Regions from separate parts of the Cryobacterium sp. TMT2-4 genome, predicted to be linked through region 2. Evidence: riboswitches for the same ligand, from Rfam matches in the RefSeq annotation. Region 2 holds a riboswitch; each other region holds the start of a gene.
What was found. A riboswitch is a leader RNA that binds a small molecule or an ion and turns the genes downstream of it on or off. The one in region 2 is predicted to bind thiamine pyrophosphate.
Positions count from the first base shown of each region.

Region 1: another riboswitch for thiamine pyrophosphate. It lies ahead of E3O54_RS03055 (ECF transporter S component); the one in region 2 lies ahead of E3O54_RS16005 (ABC transporter substrate-binding protein).
Region 3: another riboswitch for thiamine pyrophosphate. It lies ahead of thiM (hydroxyethylthiazole kinase); the one in region 2 lies ahead of E3O54_RS16005 (ABC transporter substrate-binding protein).

Region 1 is NZ_SOGE01000012.1:25,729-31,856, forward strand. It holds gene E3O54_RS03035 (TIGR03086 family metal-binding protein) at 1-291, opposite strand, end outside; gene E3O54_RS03040 (DNA polymerase IV) at 489-1,709, shown strand; gene E3O54_RS03045 (hypothetical protein) at 1,764-2,096, shown strand; gene nhaA (Na+/H+ antiporter NhaA) at 2,537-3,910, opposite strand; TPP riboswitch at 4,271-4,380, shown strand; gene E3O54_RS03055 (ECF transporter S component) at 4,418-5,050, shown strand; gene E3O54_RS03060 (ABC transporter ATP-binding protein) at 5,061-6,128, shown strand, end outside.
Region 2 is NZ_SOGE01000046.1:57,400-63,527, forward strand. It holds gene thiM (hydroxyethylthiazole kinase) at 1-12, shown strand, start outside; gene thiE (thiamine phosphate synthase) at 9-671, shown strand; gene thiD (bifunctional hydroxymethylpyrimidine kinase/phosphomethylpyrimidine kinase) at 668-1,528, shown strand; gene E3O54_RS16000 (MFS transporter) at 1,479-2,753, opposite strand; TPP riboswitch at 2,812-2,919, opposite strand; TPP riboswitch at 3,159-3,268, shown strand; gene E3O54_RS16005 (ABC transporter substrate-binding protein) at 3,446-4,369, shown strand; gene E3O54_RS16010 (ABC transporter permease) at 4,359-5,171, shown strand; gene E3O54_RS16015 (ABC transporter ATP-binding protein) at 5,164-5,958, shown strand; partial or broken gene E3O54_RS16020 (LLM class flavin-dependent oxidoreductase) at 5,955-6,128, opposite strand, start outside.
Region 3 is NZ_SOGE01000041.1:4,428-10,555, forward strand. It holds gene E3O54_RS14740 (bifunctional hydroxymethylpyrimidine kinase/phosphomethylpyrimidine kinase) at 1-667, opposite strand, end outside; gene thiE (thiamine phosphate synthase) at 664-1,317, opposite strand; gene thiM (hydroxyethylthiazole kinase) at 1,314-2,120, opposite strand; TPP riboswitch at 2,114-2,207, opposite strand; gene E3O54_RS14755 (hypothetical protein) at 2,489-2,773, shown strand; gene E3O54_RS14760 (hypothetical protein) at 2,979-3,269, shown strand; gene E3O54_RS14765 (hypothetical protein) at 3,436-4,275, shown strand; gene E3O54_RS14770 (TetR/AcrR family transcriptional regulator) at 4,405-4,992, opposite strand; gene E3O54_RS14775 (hypothetical protein) at 5,058-5,636, shown strand; gene E3O54_RS14780 (CPBP family intramembrane glutamic endopeptidase) at 5,732-6,128, shown strand, end outside.

The sequences.
Region 1 (6,128 bases), on a different contig from region 2:
CGGTGCGTCGGCCGGGGTCGTTGCCCAGGCTGCGGCCGCCAGCGCCGAATAGATGGCCCATTCCTTCGCGAGGTCCGGGCCCAGCGGGGTGAGTGAGCGCCGGGCGTCGAGCACCGAGAGGCCGCGCAGCAGCGCGGGGACCCACTGCTGTTCCAGCACCACGTGGCGCACCAACTCGGTCACGGTCCACTCGGTGTCCGGTGTGGCGGCGGCCCAGTCGGTGATCACGTCGACGCGGGCCCCGAACTCTTCGGCGGCCTGTTTCTGCAGCGCAAGCCAGTCATGCGTCATGGGACTCCCTCGGTAGAACGGGTGGAACGGATGCCCCTGCAACGCTACAACCGGCATCAGTCACCGTGCATTCCGTCACCGTGCATTCCGCCCCGGCGCTGTTTACGTTCTCCCGTCGCGGAATCGGTCGCGGCCTGTCGCCGGTCCGGGTTAGGGTCTCTCCATGAGCAGGCAGGACGCATGAGCAGGCAGGACGCATGAGCAGGCAGGACGGCAGCGATCGCACGGTCTCGACAGGCGCGGTCGACGACAGCACCGCGACCCTGCTCCACATCGACCTGGACGCGTTCTTCGCGTCAGTCGAACTTCTCGATCACCCCGAACTGGTGCACCGCCCGGTGATCGTGGGGCACCGGTCCGGGCGCTCGGTGGTCACGGCGGCGAACTACGTGGCCCGGCGCTACGGCGTCAATTCGGCCATGCCCATGGCGCTCGCCCTGCGGCGGTGCCCGGAGGCGGTGGTGCTCGAACCGCACATGGGGCGGTACAAGGAATACTCCGACCGGGTGATGCGCATCTTCAAAGAGTTCACGCCGCTGGTCGAGCAGCTGGGCATCGACGAGGCCTTCCTCGACGTGGCGGGTGCCCGGCGCCTGCATGGCACCCCGGCCGAGATCGGCGCGAAGATCCGGGCCCGGGTCAAGGCCGAAACCGGGCTCACCTGCTCGGTCGGCGCGGCGAGCACGAAGTTCGTCGCCAAGATGGCGTCGGGCCGGGCGAAACCCGACGGCCTGCTCGTGATCCCCGCCGACGAGACCCTCGCATTCCTGCATCCGTTGCCCGTCGGCACCCTGTGGGGGGTCGGCGCCACGACCGAGCAGGCGCTTCTCGGGCAGGGCCTGCGTCAGGTCGGTGACCTCGCCCGCACCCCGCTCGCGGTGCTGCAGAAGTGCGTGGGCGACGCGTCGGGCCGCAAGCTGCACGAGCTTGCCTGGGGGAGGGACCCTCGGGTAGTCACGGTGGAGCACGAGGAGAAAAGTGTCGGCCACGAGGTCACCTTCGAATACGACGTGACGGATGTCGCCCGGCTCCGTAGCGAACTGCTGCGGCAGTCCGTTGCGGTGGCTGCCCGGCTGCGCCGCGCAGGCCTCGTCGGCCGCTGCGTGGTGCTCAAGGTGCGCTACACCGACTTCAGCACCGTCACCCGCTCCCGCACCCTGTCGGAACCGACCAGCGTCGGACGCCGGATCTACGAGGAGGTGGCTGCCAGCTTCGAGGCTCTGGCGGCCTCCGGCATCCGGGTGCGCCTCATCGGCGTGCGCGTTGAGCAGCTCAGCGGTGGCGACGGCACTGGCACCGGTCTCTGGGACCCCGACGACGACTGGCGGGGAGCCGAACGGGCCGTGGACTCGGTTACCGCAAGGTTCGGGCGCGGCACGGTGCGCCCGGCGTCGCTGCTGGATCCGGACACACCCTGATCAGGCCCACTCTGATCAGGCAACCGCAAACCAGACAGGGGGTAGCCTGAATCCATGACTAGCCTTCCAGAGAAGCTCGCAGATATCTCTCGTACCGCCGGCGTCAGGTCGGCCTACGGTGATCCGGTCCAGGTGGACGGCGTCACCCTGATTCCCGTTGCTCTCGTCTACTACGGCTTCGGCGGTGGCGAGGGTGACTCCGCCGCCACCGGCAGCGGGTCCGGCGGCGGGGGCGGCGGGGCATCCCTGCCGATCGGCGCCTACGTCAAATCGGGCACGACGGTGCGCTTCGAGCCCAACGTCATCTCGTTGCTCGCGGTCGGCATCCCGTTCCTCTGGGTGGCCGGCAAGGCGATCTCCCGCGTCGTCCGCGCCCTCAAACGCTAGCAGCGAAGGCTCCCAGCCGCCCGGTCGCCCAGCCACTCCGACTGAGGATGTCGGGCTGCTGACTGCGCTCCGGCGCTATCAGTGCCCGCCGGCCAGCTCGATGAGTGAGTCTCCATGGCCGAGGTTGAGGGGGGTTCGCGGATCGCGGGCTCCGTTGCGCTTGTTCCCGATTCCGACGCGCGTTTTCCCGCGGACAGCGACGCGGTGGATGAACGTAGGCTCTAACCGCCGCGTCTTTCGAGTCCGCGGACCTGCGGCACATCCGTCCCGAACGAATTCGACGGAGATTGTGCCCTGAACAGCGCATTTGGGCTCAAAAACGGGTGTTGATCGATGAATCTCCGTCGAATTGGTTCGGTGCCGGGCACGGCGTTCCGCCCGTGACGACCAGCAGACACTCCGGCTGAGGGAGTTGAGCGGCTGGGTGCGCTCCGGCCCTGTCAGTGCCCGCCGAACCGCTCGTCGCGAGCCGGATCGGCCCCGAACACGTCTGGGACGCCGTCGTTGTCGGCGTCGAGCGCCTCTTTGGCGGCGATGCGCCCGTAGTGCCGGTTGCGGCTCCGCAGCACCACGGTCGCGAGTAGTGCCGCCAGCAGCGAACCGGTCAGGATAGCCACCTTGGCGTGTTCGTCGTGCGGACTACCCTGCCCGAAAGCCAGCTCGCTGATCAGCAGCGACACCGTGAAGCCGACACCGGCGAGCATGGCGACGCCGATCACATCCACCCAGGCCAGGTCCGGGTCAAGGGCGCCCCGGGTGGTCTTGGTGACCAGCCAGGTGGCGAGCATGATGCCAACCGGCTTGCCCACCACCAGGGCGACGACGATTCCGATCGCGACCGGGTCGGTGAGGGCCGTTGTCAGGCCTGACACGCCGCCGATCGTGACCCCGGCGGAGAAGAACGCGAACACCGGCACGGCGAAACCGGCCGAGAGCGGGCGGATGCGGTGCTCGAGGTTCTGCGCCAGGCCCGGGCCGGCGTCGGGTCCGCCGCCACGTCGGCTGCGCAGCACGGGCACGGCGAAGCCGAGCAGCACTCCGGCCACCGTGGCGTGGATGCCGGAGCCGTGCACGAGAACCCAGGTGGCGAGGCCGAGCGGCAGCAGAACGGCGCCCGCGGCCCACCTGGTGGTGCCGAACAGATAGGAGTGCGTATGCGCCAGAAAGGCGAAGAGGCTCAGCGGCACGATGGCGAGCAGCAGCAGAACAGGCTGGAGGTCGCCGGAATAGAAGAAGGCGATGATGGCGATGGCGAGCAGGTCGTCGACCACGGCCAGGGTCAGCAGGAAGATGCGCAGAGCGCTGGGCAGTTTGGAGCCGATCACGGCGAGCACGGCCACGGCGAAGGCGATGTCGGTGGCGGTGGGGATGGCCCAGCCTCGTAACATTTCCGGCCCCGAGCTGAACACGATCGCGGTGAAGATCACAGCCGGAACGATAACGCCGCCGACGGCCGCGGCGACCGGGACGACCGCGCGGCTGAAGGTTCGCAGATCGCCGGCGACGAACTCACGCTTGAGTTCGAGCCCGGCAATGAAGAAGAAGATCGCCAGGAGTCCGTCGGCGGCCCACGCGCCGAGGCTCAGATTGAGGTGCCACGGCTCGTAGCCGATCTGAAAGTCCCGCACCGCATAGTAGAAATCGGACGCCCCGGTGTTGGCCAGGGTCAGCGCGAGAACCGTCGCCACCAGCAGGAGAGCGCCGCCCACGGTCTCTTTGCGCAGGATCGTCGAGACGTGCAGGTACTCGGGATAGCTGCTGCGGCGAAAGACGTTAAGTTTCGGGGTGGGAGGAAGAGGTGATGGTTTCGGCATGGACGAGCCTCAGTCAATCAGGATTTTGTGGCACACGGACATTGCTGTCGACCAGACTTCCCGACACACCACGTCGAGCGTACCGCGTTCGGGCGGTCAACGCCGCCCGCGCCAGCTACACCGCCAGCGTCCCAGCCGCTGGCGGGAGCCCGGCCCTTCCCGCCAACTGCGGGGGATGTGCCAGGGTCCGCGCACGGGTAGCCCGCGTCGCATCCGTCGTCGCCGCAAAATGAAGTGGCGCAGCAACAGAAGCAACAGCCCGGCGAGGATCAGGAGAACGGTGAACGTCATTCGCGCCCGACAGTGATGCGGGGGCGAGGCGAGGACTCCATCCCGCGAGTCTAGGCCGAGGTCTATACTTGAATCGAACACGGGAGTCCGGTCAACCGGGCTGAGAGGAAGCTTCTGAAGCTTCGACCGTCGAACCTGATCTGGATCATGCCAGCGCAGGGAGGCAAATTTTCTCGTTCCCGTGCCCTGGAACCATCTACGGAAAGGGCACGACCAGTGCACGCTACAACAACTCTTCTCACCTCCACCACGTCCCGCCAGCCGCGTAACTTCCGGTGGCGGGTCGTCGACATCGTCATCGCCAGTGTCATCGGCGTGGCCAGCGGGCTCATCTTCGTCGTCTGGAACCAGGCGTACAACCCGCTCAGCGGCCTGCTCACCCCGCTGCTGCCGGGCCTGCAGGCTCTCCTGGGCGGCGGATGGCTGTTCGCCGGCGTACTCGGCGGCCTCATCATCCGCAAACCCGGCGCCGCGCTCTACACCGAGCTGCTGGCGGCGGTCGTGTCGACTCTGGTCGGCGGCACCGCCTGGGGAGCCACCATCCTGGTCTCCGGCCTGGTGCAGGGTCTCGGCGCGGAGCTGGTCTTCGCGCTGTTCTTCTACGCCAACTACCGCCTCGTCGTGGCCCTGCTCGCCGGCGCGGGTGCCGGCCTTGCCCTCGCCGTCAACGACCTGTTGCTCTGGTACCCCGGATCGGCCGTTCCCTTCATCACCATCTACACCGCCTCCTCGATCGTCTCCGGCATTGTCGTGGCCGGACTGCTGTCCTGGCTGGCCATGCGTGGCCTCGCCCGCACCGGGGCACTGTCGCGGTTCGCCGCCGGGCGATCGAACCGCACCCAGGTCTAGGGGGACGGCGATGACACCGGCAGCAGCGGCATCCGTCTCGGGAGCGTCCGTCGTGGCCCGCGGCTGGGGATGGCGGCATGCCGGGCGGCGGGGCTGGGCCGTCAACGGCCTCGACCTGAGAATCGAGCCGGGCGAGCGCGTGCTGCTGCTCGGCGCCTCCGGGGCCGGCAAATCCACTCTGCTGCACGCCCTCGCCGGGGTTCTCGGCGGCGACGAGGAGGGCGAGCAGCGCGGTCAGCTGCTTGTAAACGGCGCCGAGCCGACCGCAGCGCGCGGCCAGGCCGGGCTGCTGCTGCAGGACCCTGACTCCCAGGTGATCCTGGCGCGGGTGGGCGACGACGTCGCCTTCGGCTGCGAGAACCTTGGGGTGCCCCGCGAAGAGATCTGGCGCCGGGTGAGCGACGCCCTGGACATGGTCGGCCTGAACCTGCCGCTCAGCCATCCGACGTCGTCGCTGTCGGGTGGACAGAAGCAGCGCCTCGCCCTCGCTGGGGTGCTGGCGATGCGGCCGGGGCTGCTGCTGCTCGACGAACCCACAGCGAATCTCGACCCTGGAGGCGTGCTGGATGTGCGCGATTCCGTTGCCCGCGTGCTCGAGAACTCCGCGGCGACGTTCATCGTGATCGAACATCGGGTCGCCGTCTGGCAGAACCTTGTGAACCGGGTGATCGTGCTCGACGCGGCCGGGGGAGTGCTGGCCGACGGCCATCCCGACGACGTGCTGACCAGTCAGGGGGAACGGCTCGCGGCCGAGGGTGTCTGGGTGCCCGGGCGGGGCAACGGCCTGACTGCATCGCGGCGCGAGACCAGCTCGGCGTCGGCGCCCGGCTCGGTCCCTCTGCTCCGCACGCCCGGCCTCGCGGTCGCGCGCACGCGCGCCGACGTGCTCGCCCGGGACATCGACCTCACGGTGCACGCCGGCACCGCTCTGGCAGTCACCGGACCGAACGGCGCCGGCAAATCGACCCTGATGCTCACCCTCGCCGGCCTGCTGAAACCGGCCGGGGGAGCGGTTCTCGCGAGCCCGGAGTTCGCCGGCGGGGCCGACGAGGAACCGATCCGCTGGAAGTCCCGCCAG
Region 2 (6,128 bases):
GCAATTTCATGACTGAGTTCAGTAGGGAGACTTTCACGCCAGGCGTGTATCTGGTCACCGACACGGCGTTATGTGGCAGTCGCGGGGTGGTCGAGACGGTGCGGGCGGCGGTAAACGGTGGCATCCAAACGGTGCAGATCCGGGAGAAAGATGCGTCCGCTGCCGACTTCTATCAGCTCGTGTTGCGCATATCCGAGGCTGTCGGTGGCCGGGCCGCTATTCTCATCAACGACCGGATCGACGTGTTTCTGGCTGCCCGCGCTGCGGGTGCCCGCGTGCATGGTGTCCACGTCGGCCAAAGCGACCTTCCGGTTGCGGCAGTAAGGATGATCGTCGGCGACGACGCGATCATCGGGTTGACCGCCAATACTGTCGATCATGTCCGCCAGGTGGCTCTCCTGCCGGATAGAACGGTCGACTACCTGGGTGTTGGTGTGATCCGGGCGACGGCCACGAAGGTGAACCATCCGGCGCCGATCGGCGTGGACGGTTTCGCCGGGGTCGCCGCCGTGGCAGGCCTGCCTTGCGTGGCCATTGGCGGAGTCATGCTGGACGACGTGGGCGAGCTGCGCCGGGCGCGGGCGGCAGGTGTTGCCGTGGTGTCCGCGATCTGTGCCGCGGCAGACCCGAAACGGGTGGCCGAGGATTTTGAGGAGGAGTGGAACCGATGATCCGTACCGTCTTGGCGCGCACAGTACCCCGAGTTCTTAGCATCGCTGGTACTGATCCAACCGGTGGGGCCGGCATTCAGGCGGACTTGAAGAGCATCGCCGCGCAGGGCGGCTACGGGATGGCCGTCGTTACCGCACTGGTTGCCCAGAACACCCACGGGGTGAGGTCGGTGCATATTCCGCCGGTGGCCTTCCTTCGCGAGCAGCTCGATGCCGTCAGCGACGACGTCACTATCGATGCGGTCAAGATAGGGATGCTCGGCAATGCCGAGATCGTTCAGGCCGTCGATGATTGGTTGGAGAAGGTGAAACCGCCGGTGGTGGTGCTTGACCCGGTGATGGTTGCCACCAGCGGCGACCGGCTGCTCGAGCCGGCTGCAGAAAGCGCCATGATCCGGCTGCTCAGCCGGGTCGACTTGGTCACACCGAACCTGGCGGAATTAGGGGTGCTGTTAGGAGAGCCGACCGCTTCGACCTGGCCGCACGCACTCGAACAGGGCACGCGACTCTCAGCGGCGCATAACGTCATTGTGCTGGTCAAGGGCGGCCATCTGGAGGGTGCCGTGTGCCCGGACGCGCTGGTGGATGCCACCGGCCAGCTTCCCGCCGGCCGGCAGATGATTGAGGTTGCAGCCGATCGGGTGGACACCACCAATACCCACGGAACCGGATGTTCAATGTCGTCGGCGATGGCGACATTGCAAGCCCGGCTCGGGGATTGGAGCGCCGCATTATCGATGACCAAGTCCTGGTTGCAGGAGAGTCTGGAACACGCCGACGAACTCGAGGTCGGTACCGGGCGTGGTCCTATCCACCACTTTCATCGGTTGTGGGCAGGCGGGCCGACCCAAGGCTGACCCGCACTGTTTCGGGGCCGGCCAGCGCGCCGGTTAGCACGAGCACTCCAGCCAGTGCGAGCAGCGCCGCGACGGCACCGTGGTCGCCGAGCACATTCTGCAGGGCCGGCAGATAGTACGGGTAGAGGGCTGGAATGACGATGGAAAGGCTGTAACCGACCCCGTAGCCGCTGGAGCGCACGGCAGTCGGGAAGCGTTCGGCTAGGTAGGCGCCGACCGGGCCGTAGCCGGAAACCGTGACGATCTGCAGCGCCACGACCAGCAGCACCAGAACCGTGGTGCCGGCGGCAGCGAAGATCGCCAGGAAGATTACCGGCCCTAGTACCGCTGCGATCAGGCCGAAGCCGATGAAGAAAGCGCGTCGGCCGGTGAACGTCGACAGGTGCCCGCAACCTGCCATGGTGACGGCGCTTGCGGCGGTGCCGCACATCATCGCGAACGATATGGTTTGTGCGCCCAGGTCAGCATCGACGCCAAGTTGCCCAGTCAGCACCGGGATGGCCATTGAAGTCAGCAACCACATGCCGCTCATCAGAATGAATACCTGCCACAGCGCTCGGCGGTGTTCGCCGATGAGAATTTCCTTCAGCGGGTTCGTGCGGTGTGGGGGGTGGGTCCACGTCGGGGAATCCTGAACCCGGGCACGATAGTAGGCGAGCATTCCAAAAGCGAGCATGGCGCCGAGCAGGAATGGGATGCGCCAGCCCCATACGTTGTAGCTGGCGGCGTCGAGCGTGCCGTGGAGTACGAACACCAGGCCGGCGATGGTGGCGTTGGCCCAGGGTGACATCCACATGATCAGCCCGCTGACAAGCCCTCGCCGTTCAGGCTCGGACCATTCCATCGCCAGTGGAACAGCCGAGGTGTATTCACCGCCGAGAAAAATTCCGCCGAGAAAACGCAGCGCCAGGATCAACAGGAGCGATCCGCCACCGAACACGGCGTGGCTGGGAACCAGTGCGATCAGCAGTGTCGTCAGCGCCACACCGGTGAGTGCGACCTTGGTCGTCGCCGTGCGGCCGATGCGGTCGGAGATCGGACCGAAGATCGCTGCTCCTATCGGCCGCCCGATCAGCGTCGCGACAAAGATCAGCCCGGCGTTGCTGACCAGGTTTTCCGACCCGAAGAGATGCGCCGCTGCCGGCGTCAGGGCGATGACGGGCAGGAAGATGTCGAATTGGTCCACATAGTTGCCGAGGATCCCGCCCCGTATGGCGCGGCGCATGCCTGGCGGTGTGGACGGCGGCAGTTGAGTGGGGGCAGAGGCGGTGCTGGGGTGGGCGTAACGCATCAACTTCACTTCCTTTGCCGGCATTACCCGGTAGGTTCAACGGTCGAAGCTGCCTCAGCTTCCTCTCAGCCCCTGCAAAAGGGCTCCCGTGTAGACGAAAAATAACATAGCACCCTGTGTCAGGGGCTGCGTTTAGCCATGTTTACGTTAAGCCATGGTCTTGCCCTTTTTTTCTGGTTGTGATTGTCTGCAAGCGCGCGCCGAGAGTGGGGATCCGGCGGCGACCTCGGCGGCGAACTCGGCGGAGTCGTAATGGTGATGTTCGATGACTTGGTATGCACGCATTGAGTGTGAACCAACACGTTGTTCGTCCAGGCTTGGCTGCTTCTTGGTTACACTCGTCTTGAACACGGGAGTCCGGTGAGCCGGGCTGAGAGGAAGATTATCAATCTTCGACCGTCGAACCTGATCTGGATCATGCCAGCGCAGGGAGGCAATTTTCTCACATCCCGTGCCCTGATATTCCTGCAATCAAGGAGGGCACGACAGTGCAACTATCCCTACTCAAAAGTACGCCCTCGCCGTGGATAACGGTAGGTGCGCTCGTTCTTGCCGCAGTGACAGTTCTAAGTGGCTGCGCCTCAGGCTCGGCGACTGGCACCGCTTCGTCAACCGCGTTGACTCCGGTGGCCTTCGCCTTGGACTGGACACCGAATACCAATCACACCGGACTGTATGTCGCTCTTGAGAAGGGCTACTTCACGCAGGCGGGGCTTGAGGTGAAGGTGCTCCCATACAGCCAGTCATCCACCGACGCACTCATCAACGCCGGCTCAGCTGACTTCGGTATCAGCTTTCAGGACACGGCCACCTTCGCGGCGGCAGCGGGTGTGCGCAACATCTCGGTGATGTCGGTGCTGCAGCACGACGCGACGGCGATCGGGGTCCTGGCCAGCCGCGACGACATTCGCAGCCCGAAGGACCTCGACGGCAAGACCCTCGGCCTGGCAGACCCCAGCGCAACCTTCCCCACCGAGGCGGCGGATGTCATCAAGAACGACGGCGGAACGGGCGAGTTCAGGAAAATCACGCTGGGCACCTCCGCCTATGAGGCCCTCTATGCCGGCAAAGTTGATTTCACCTCGGCATTCACCACCTGGGAGGGCATCGATGCCGCTCTTCGTGGCACCCCGATGAAGTTCTTCGCTCTGCACGACTATGGCCTACCGGACCAGTACTCGGTGATCGTCGAGGCAAACCGGGCCTGGACTGCCAAACACCCTGCCGCCACTGCTCAGTTCGTCCAGGCCCTGCAGAAGGGGTACCAGTACGCCGCCGATCGTCCGGATGCCGCGGCGAAGATTTTGATCGACGCGAACCCCGGCGTCTTCGAAAACACGGAACTCGTTTACCAAAGCCAGAAAAAACTGAGTGCTTCCTACCTCAAAGATGCCAACGGTAAAGTTGGCACCCAAACGGCAGAGACCTGGCAGCAGCTGGCCGATTTCCTCTACCGTGCCGGCCTCTTGGCCGACGAAGACGGCAAACCACTCACCACGGCGCTGGACGCATCAACACTGTTCACCGAGCACTACCTCAGTGAAAAATAGCATCACCGTGAAGCGGGCTACAGCGCCCCGCACGACGGTATTCTCGGCGCTAGCGCCTCCCGCCGCGATCCTCGTCGCGTTCGTGATCACCTGGCAGGTGGCGGTGATGGCAGGCGGAGTGCAGCCGGCGATCCTGCCCTCCCCGCAGCGCATTCTTCAGCAGGGCTGGGAGGCCCGCACTACGATTTGGGACAATACGCTCCCCACCCTGCAGGAGACGTTTCTCGGCTTCGCCGTCTCTCTGACCGTCGCTTGGACGCTGGCGATCCTGATCGACTTTTCGCCATGGCTGCGGCGAGCACTGGTGCCACTGCTGGTGGCATCCCAAGCCATACCCATCATTGCGATCGCGCCGCTGATAGTCATCTGGTTCGGATTCGGTATGCTGCCCAAAATCATCGTCATCGCCCTGGTGACATTCTTTCCAGTCACGGTCGGCCTGATTGACGGCTTCAACCGCACCGATCGAGAAGCGATCAATCTGCTGCGCAGCATGGGGGCCAACCGGTGGAAGCAGTTCGTGTATGTGCGTCTTCCGTCGGCGCTTCCCTCGTTCTTCACCGCCCTTCGAATCGGAATCGCCTACGCCGTCACCGGTGCCATTTTTGCCGAGTACGTCGGCGCCGAGCGGGGCCTGGGCATTTATATGGCGATGATGAAGAACTCGTTTCGCACCGATCTTGTGTTGGCTGCCGTTGCGGTGACCGCGCTCGTGAGCGTGTGCCTGTTCCTGTTGACCTACGTCGCCGAACGGGCAATCATCCCTTGGCATTCGAAGGAACGCAGGAGCTGGCATGGCTGAGGCGACTCCCCCGAAGATCGAACTGCGCGGAATAGGTAAGTCTTTTCCGCTCGGCCGCGGGCAGGTGAGGTCGGTTCTCGACGACATCGCCTTCTCGGCGCAGCCCGGCGAATTCGTTGCCGTGATCGGTCCTAGCGGATGCGGGAAGAGCACCATGTTCAACATCATGGCCGGCCTGGAGACGGCCAATTCCGGCGAGGTCTTGGTCGACGGGGATGTCGTCACCGGTCAACACGAACACTTCGCATACATGCCGCAGAAGGATTTGTTGTTCCCGTGGCGCAGCATTCTGGAGAACACTTCCCTCGGCCTCGAGGTTGCGGGGGAAACCAAGAAGACTGCCCGAGCACGGGCGGGCAGTTTTTTCGCGGCCTTCGGCCTGTCCGGTTTTGAAGATGCACATCCTTACGAACTCTCCGGGGGCATGCGCCAGCGCGCGGCCTTGCTGCGCACCGTGGTGCAGGGCAGAGATGTCCTGTTGCTGGACGAGCCGTTCGGGGCCTTGGACTCTCTCACCCGAACCGACATGCAGTCCTGGTTGCAGGGGGTGTGGTCTCAGAACGCCTGGACTGCGGTGCTGATCACCCACGACATCCGTGAGGCGATTTACCTCGCCGACCGGGTGGTCGTCCTCAGCGCGCGGCCGGCATCCGTGCGGCTGAACCTGACCATTGACCTGCCCCGGCCGCGCGAGGTGTCGATGACCACCTCGGCAGAGTTCGCCGGATACGAACGCACGCTCCTGGCGACCCTGCACGAGGAAACTCTCCCGCCCAGAGGACCCTAAACCGCAGCGCCGACCGTGGGGCGTTCCAGCCCCAGGTGCCCACGCAAGGTATCCGCGGTATAGCAGGTGCGGAACAGACCGCGCCGTTGCAACACAGGGATCACCCGGTCCACGAACTCATCCAATGATTCCGGCAGCAGCGGCGGCATCACATTGAAGCCGTCCGCGGC
Region 3 (6,128 bases), on a different contig from region 2:
CAGCGGAGGAGAAAGAACACCCGGTTCCGTGGGTGTTCGGGGTGTCGATCCGCAGCCCGGGAAACTCCCGCACGGTGTGGGCGCCGACGAGGGCGTCTGGTACGAGGTCACCGGCGAGGTGTCCGCCCTTGGCCAGCACGAGGACCCCGTACGTCTCGGCGACGTGCTGCGCCTGGCGCAGCACCGCCGACCAGCTCGTCGCCACGGGAGAACCGACAAGGATGGCCAGCTCCGGGATGTTGGGCGTCACTAGGTGCACGACGCTCAGCAGGTCGCGCAGAGCCTCCTCAGCATCCTCGGTTAGCAGGCGGTCGCCGCTAGTGGCGATCATCACCGGGTCGAGCACTACGAGCCCAGGCTTCACTTGGCCGAGCCACCCGCTCACGGTGCGGGTGACGTTCACGTCGGCCAGCATCCCGATCTTGACGGCATCGATGTCGACGTCGTCGCTCACGGCGTGCAGCTGCTCGCGCAGGAAGGAGACCGGCGGCACGTGCACCGAGCGCACACCGTGGGTGTTCTGCGCGACCAGTGCGGTCACCACGGCCATACCGTAGCCCCCGTTCGCCGCAATGCTTTTGAGGTCGGCCTGAATGCCCGCTCCGCCGGTCGGGTCGGTACCAGCAATGCTCAGCACGCGGGCAATGCGGGGGGATGCGCCGGTCATGCCGTCACGCCCCACGCGGCTCGCAACTCGCGGGCCGCCTGCTCCGGATGCGGTGCCGCACAAATCGCCGACACCACGGCGACGCCCGCCGCTCCGCACTCACGGAGGGCGGCCAGGTCGCGCAGGCCGACCCCGCCGATGGCCACGCTCGGCAGCGTGCTGACCCCGACCAGGCGTGCGAACTCGGCCAGCCCCAGGGCAGGGGGCGCGTCACTCTTGGTGCGTGTGGCGTGCAGTGCGCCAATGCCGACGTAGTCGATCAGGGCAGGATCCTCGGCCGCGCGGCGCAGCTGGGCATCCGTCGATGCGCTGAGCCCGATCACCGCGTCACCCCCGATGAGGTCGCGCACCGCGCCGACGGGCAGGTCGGATTGCCCGACGTGCACCCCGATCAGCCGGCGCCCGGCGGCACGGGCGGCCAGGAACACGTCGACCCTGTCGTTCACGATCAGCGCCACGGTGTCGGGCAGCACATCCGCGATGCGCAGCACGGTGTCGAGGAACTCCCGCCCGGCGGTCTCCTTCTCACGCACCTGCACGGCGCTCACGCCTCCGGCAACGGCGTGCCGCACCACGTCCACGATGCTGCGCCCGGCCGCCGCGGCCTGCCCCGAGTCTGTCACCAGGTACAGCGACAGGTCGAGGATCATCGGAGCACCGCCCGGCGTGCGATGTCCTGCGCGTTGACGGTGGCTAGGGCGTCCACAAAGGCGACAGCGAAGCTGCCCGGACCGGCGGCGGACTCTGCCGCGAGCTCGGCCGCGACGGTGTACACCGTGGCCGCGGCCACCGTGGTGAAGAACCTGTCGGCGTCGACCGTGGCGAACGCGGCCATGACCGCGCCGAGGGCGCAGCCCCCGCCGGTGACGCGGGTGAGCAACGGATGCCCGTTGTCGATGTGCACCAACTCACGGCCATCCGTGATGATGTCGACCGGCCCGGAGACGGCGATCACCCCACCGGTCATCCCGGCCAGCGCGTGCGCCGCGGCCAGGGCGGCATCCACCTCGTCGGATGAATCCACCCCGCGGCCGCCGGATCCGGCGCCCGCCAACGCGATTATCTCCGACGCGTTTCCGCGCACCACCGTGGGTCCCAGGTCGCGAAGGGCGAAGGCCAGCGGCGTGCGCACCGGCAGGAAACCGACGGCAACGGGGTCGAGCACCCACGGTGTTCCAGCATCGTTCGCGGCTGTGACGGCCTCGACCATCGCGTCGCGTTGTTCGGCGGTGGGCGTGCCGAGATTGACGAGCAGCCCAGATGCGATCCGCGCGAACGCGCCCGCCTCGCCCGGAATGTCGACCATCGCGGGCGCCGCACCGAGCGACAGCAGCACGTTAGCGGTGAAGTTCACCACGACGCTATTGGTGAGGCACTGCACGAGGGGCGGGCGGGACCGCACCTCGTCAAGCGCTGAACAGGTGAATGAAATAAGTTCTTCTGGCGTGCGCATTTGCGCGACATCCCTTCGCTAGTACTAACTAGATCAGGTTCAACGGGTGTTATCTCAGCTCCAGGTGGAGCACCCCGTGTCACTTGGCTTATGAACCAGCGTATCGCAGCGCCTTCGTTCTAATTCATGGTTGGACGCGGCCAATATCTTGGCAACTGGCCGACGGAACGAGGCCATTGCGCGAGCGCACCAAGAGCTGGCCGAGCGTCTCGTATTCCATGGGCGGCGGATTCATCGTTAGTTGCGAGACACCGAGAATTAGATGACTGATGCTGCCCGGGGACGAGTCAGGACGCCGCACCCTGGTCTCAGAAGCTTCCCTACGGTCGGCCAGCCAGGATCGTGGCTACATCGCTGTTGGCTTTGAAGTGAGCAAGCGCGTCAGCAGAGAGCAACCGGATGACGTAAACAATTCGGCGCCGTTCGCTCTCAGAACCGTTGAGGATGTTCTCGTGGTGAGCCACTCTGTTTCGGAGATCTCGCAGCGCGGCCAATGCGTCATTAAGCGGGTTTCTGTCGGTACCTGGTGGGAAGACTTTGTGGAGATGAGGAACCCAGATGGTTTTCTCGTGAGCGTCCACGAAGAGGTAGGTCAAGAAGCCATACATGAGTTCGGCGACGACCTTGCCGGGTATTGGCGGCGTGTGTGGTGACGTCGCTGCGTTGATCCGCGCCCGCTCGACGTTGCCTCGGGCGATCTTGTTTGTGACTTTAGCGCGCTGTGGCGGCGTTCTGTGATCGCTATTTGGCGCATTTAGCTATATGCCCGCGTCGCTCCGGAGCAGGTGTCAGTGTCTTGTATCCCATAGGTTTCGACGCGCGGAGATCGCAAGAGAGAAACAGCTAAGTGCATCCGCTGTGGTGACGTTCACGTTGAACATGTGGGACAGTCACTCGGCTGCCAGGGCAATCTGGCAGCATCCGATGAAGGTGACGGGTTCGGTGCTTCTTCCCGTCAGTGGGCAGAGCCTCAGCCAGGAAGAAATATTCACCGAGATCGCGAAAGCATGGGAGGCACAAGGTTTCGTCCGAAGCGATCGAGCATTAGGCACCGACATTTACACAGGCGATAGTCTGCAACTACGCATCCGCGGCACCAGCGAGGGCGTCTCCATCAGCGCAACGTCGGCCTGCAGCGGCCTACCCTAGCTGCCAGACATACAGCCACGACGCGGTTTCAGGTGTGTCGAGGAATAGGCTCCACGTTATGGCGTCGCAAATTGGAGTCACCCTCATGGTTCTTCGCGACCTAGGCGCGTCGTCGTATGGGCACCGCACGCGACCACGATTGCCCGGCTTGAGGCCATCCTTTCTCATGACGGCAACTCCCCGCCTCGTTGGCCTCATGGCGGTCAGCGCGCTAACCCTAACCGGATGCTCACAGCCGACATCGTTGACGACCGGGTCAGCCTCCACGGACGACGCCACCCCGGAGGTCGTCGCGCAAGTGCGGGCGGCCGACCTCGCGCGCGATATCGGCGGGGAGAGACCCGACGACATCGACGGCTGGGCGCGCGCTGCAGTCGCTCAAGCCATTAGCGACAGCGCGGACATCGAGCTGGTCGGCGTCGACACCCGGCAGTCGACCGACCTAAGCGAACCGTTCGGCAGCCTCGACTTCCGGGTTTTCGTGCCAGGGCTCAAGAACGCGTCCACGGGCGCGCCTGGCCCCTTTTGCTTCCGAATCGAGTTCGACTACTACGGCAAGGTCGGCACATGGGAATCGTCTGACGGCATCGACCCGATCGGGTGCCCACCGGATGCCGCCATCGTGACGCCTCGCGTCGACGACAGCATCGTCCCTGTCGTGTCGGACACCGCGCGCGAGGTGGCATCGGCGGTGCTTCTCGCGCGAGTGCAGACTGGTTCGCCGGCGACGGTAGACGCGATCATCGGCGCGATTTCCGCGCAACTCACCACTCCGACCGGCGAGTTCGAGGTCGTCGCTCCGCCGCGGGTCGTCGTCCAGGTGAGCAGCGCTGGAGATCGGGTCGGCGTCGCGTTCGGTTCCGCCGAAGATTGCGTCCTGATCAAGAGCGAGAACGGGACGGTCGACGACGTCTACCCACCCCCGGTGACGCTGCAGCCAGGTGAATTAGGCTGCACGCCCGAGACGGCACTCACTGACCCTGACCAATTGCGATCGCCGCACTGACGTGAGAGTCAGCCACGCCGAGACCATAAGCTCTTGCCCGTAAGACGGTCCTCTTGCGGAACTCCGCACGGATCCGTGGATTGCCCGGCCGCATGCACCGATCGCAGGTGACTCCGCATTAGGTGCTGGTCAGCGGTTTCTGATGATGCGTGCAAGCTCTTTCTCGAGGATGACGGTTGCCCAGGTGCTGTCGTTTCCGGGTGGTTCCATGAGTAGGTGAATGGCAAGGCCATCGAGAACGGCGTGCAAATGGCGCGCTCGTTCTACCAGTTCAGGGCCGCTGGGCCTGCAGGCCAACTTTTCGGCCAGTCGGAGGCAGCCGTTCCCCAGTTCTTCGTAAGCGCGATTTCTGATGGAAACAAGTTGCGGCAACGCAGGGCTTTCCGCAATCAGCGCGATATTGACCTCGAGTTCCGCGCGACTATCAGCGGTAAGAGGCAAGAAGTTTTTCAGGACCTCCAGCGCGTACTCCGCTGGGTTCGAGCCTTCACGAATAGCGAGAACGCGGTCGGTGGCGCGCTGCACCATGAGCTCGGCGGAGAACTGCAGGAGTTCAGCGCGGGTGGGGAAAACATGACGCAGGGAGCCGACCACCACGCCAGCCTGCTCGGCAACGGTGCGCACCGATACCGCGCTGATTCCTTGGTCGAGGATGATCTGCCACACCGCTTGAGCGAGCTGTACCTTGCGTGCGTCCCGGTCGATCGTTCTCGCCATAAATTGATATTAGCACGGGCGTGCTAGTTTGTTTTCAGGGCCTAGACGCATCGACTGGGGGATTTATGATCATTGCCATCATCGTCGCCTCCGAAATTAGCTTCTGGGTTTTGATCGCATTGGGTCTCGTCGCCCGATATATGCTGCGTCTGAAAAGGACCGGACTGACCTTGCTGGCGATGACGCCGGTGGTCGACGTCATCTTGCTCGTGGTCACGGCGATGGATCTGACATCGGGCGCGACGGCGACGGTCTTCCACGGGATCGCTGCGATCTACCTCGGCTTCTCCGTGGCTCACGGGCACAAGATGATCGCGTGGGCCGACCGCCATTTCGCCTATCGGTTCGCGAATGGGCCGCAGCCGATCAAGCTCTACGGGCGGGGTTATGCGGTCGAGTGTTGGAAAGACGTCGCGCGCACAGCGTTGGCTGTGGCCGTGGCTCTGGGGACCATTTGGCTGTTGACCGTGGTCGTCGATAACGAGACCAGAACCAGCGCGCTCAACGACCTCAACAGCATTTTCCTCCTGGTCGTTGCGATCGAAGTGTTGTGGGCCCTCGGGTATAACCTCTGGCCGAAGAAGCGACCGACATTGAGCCCATTGGTCGACGTGCACGCGAACGCCACATCCGGGCAGCAGTAGAAGCCGTGACTCTGCCGACAGCGCCTCCGGGGAGCGATCGACTGACTGTCACCAAGCTCGGTCGAGTCCTCATCTGGTCAGCCGGGGCGCTGGGCGTGCTTGCACTGATCGTTTTACTGACTCTCTCAACCGACGGGATTCGTCAATCCTCGGATCCCGGGTCACCGATCACCCCTCTGTGGGTCGTGCTCGTGCCTCCCTTGGTCGCAATTTCCCTGACACGTGCACTGCCGTGGAGCGCTCCAGCGCTCGAACCTACGGTTTCTAATGCCCGTGCGATTCGACGCAGCGGCATGGCGCTCCTGGTATGCGCGGTCCTCTTTCCCCTGGTCATTGGCATCACGGAAATTGACGACTCGGCCGAGTACTTTCCAGCCAAAGTAGTCATTCTGGACGGGATACCCGCAGCATTGGTGTGGAGATCTTGCCGCAATATCAAGATTGCCCGCCCCCGCATGGCCTGGCAGTGGTGGGCGCCGATTGTTGTCATTG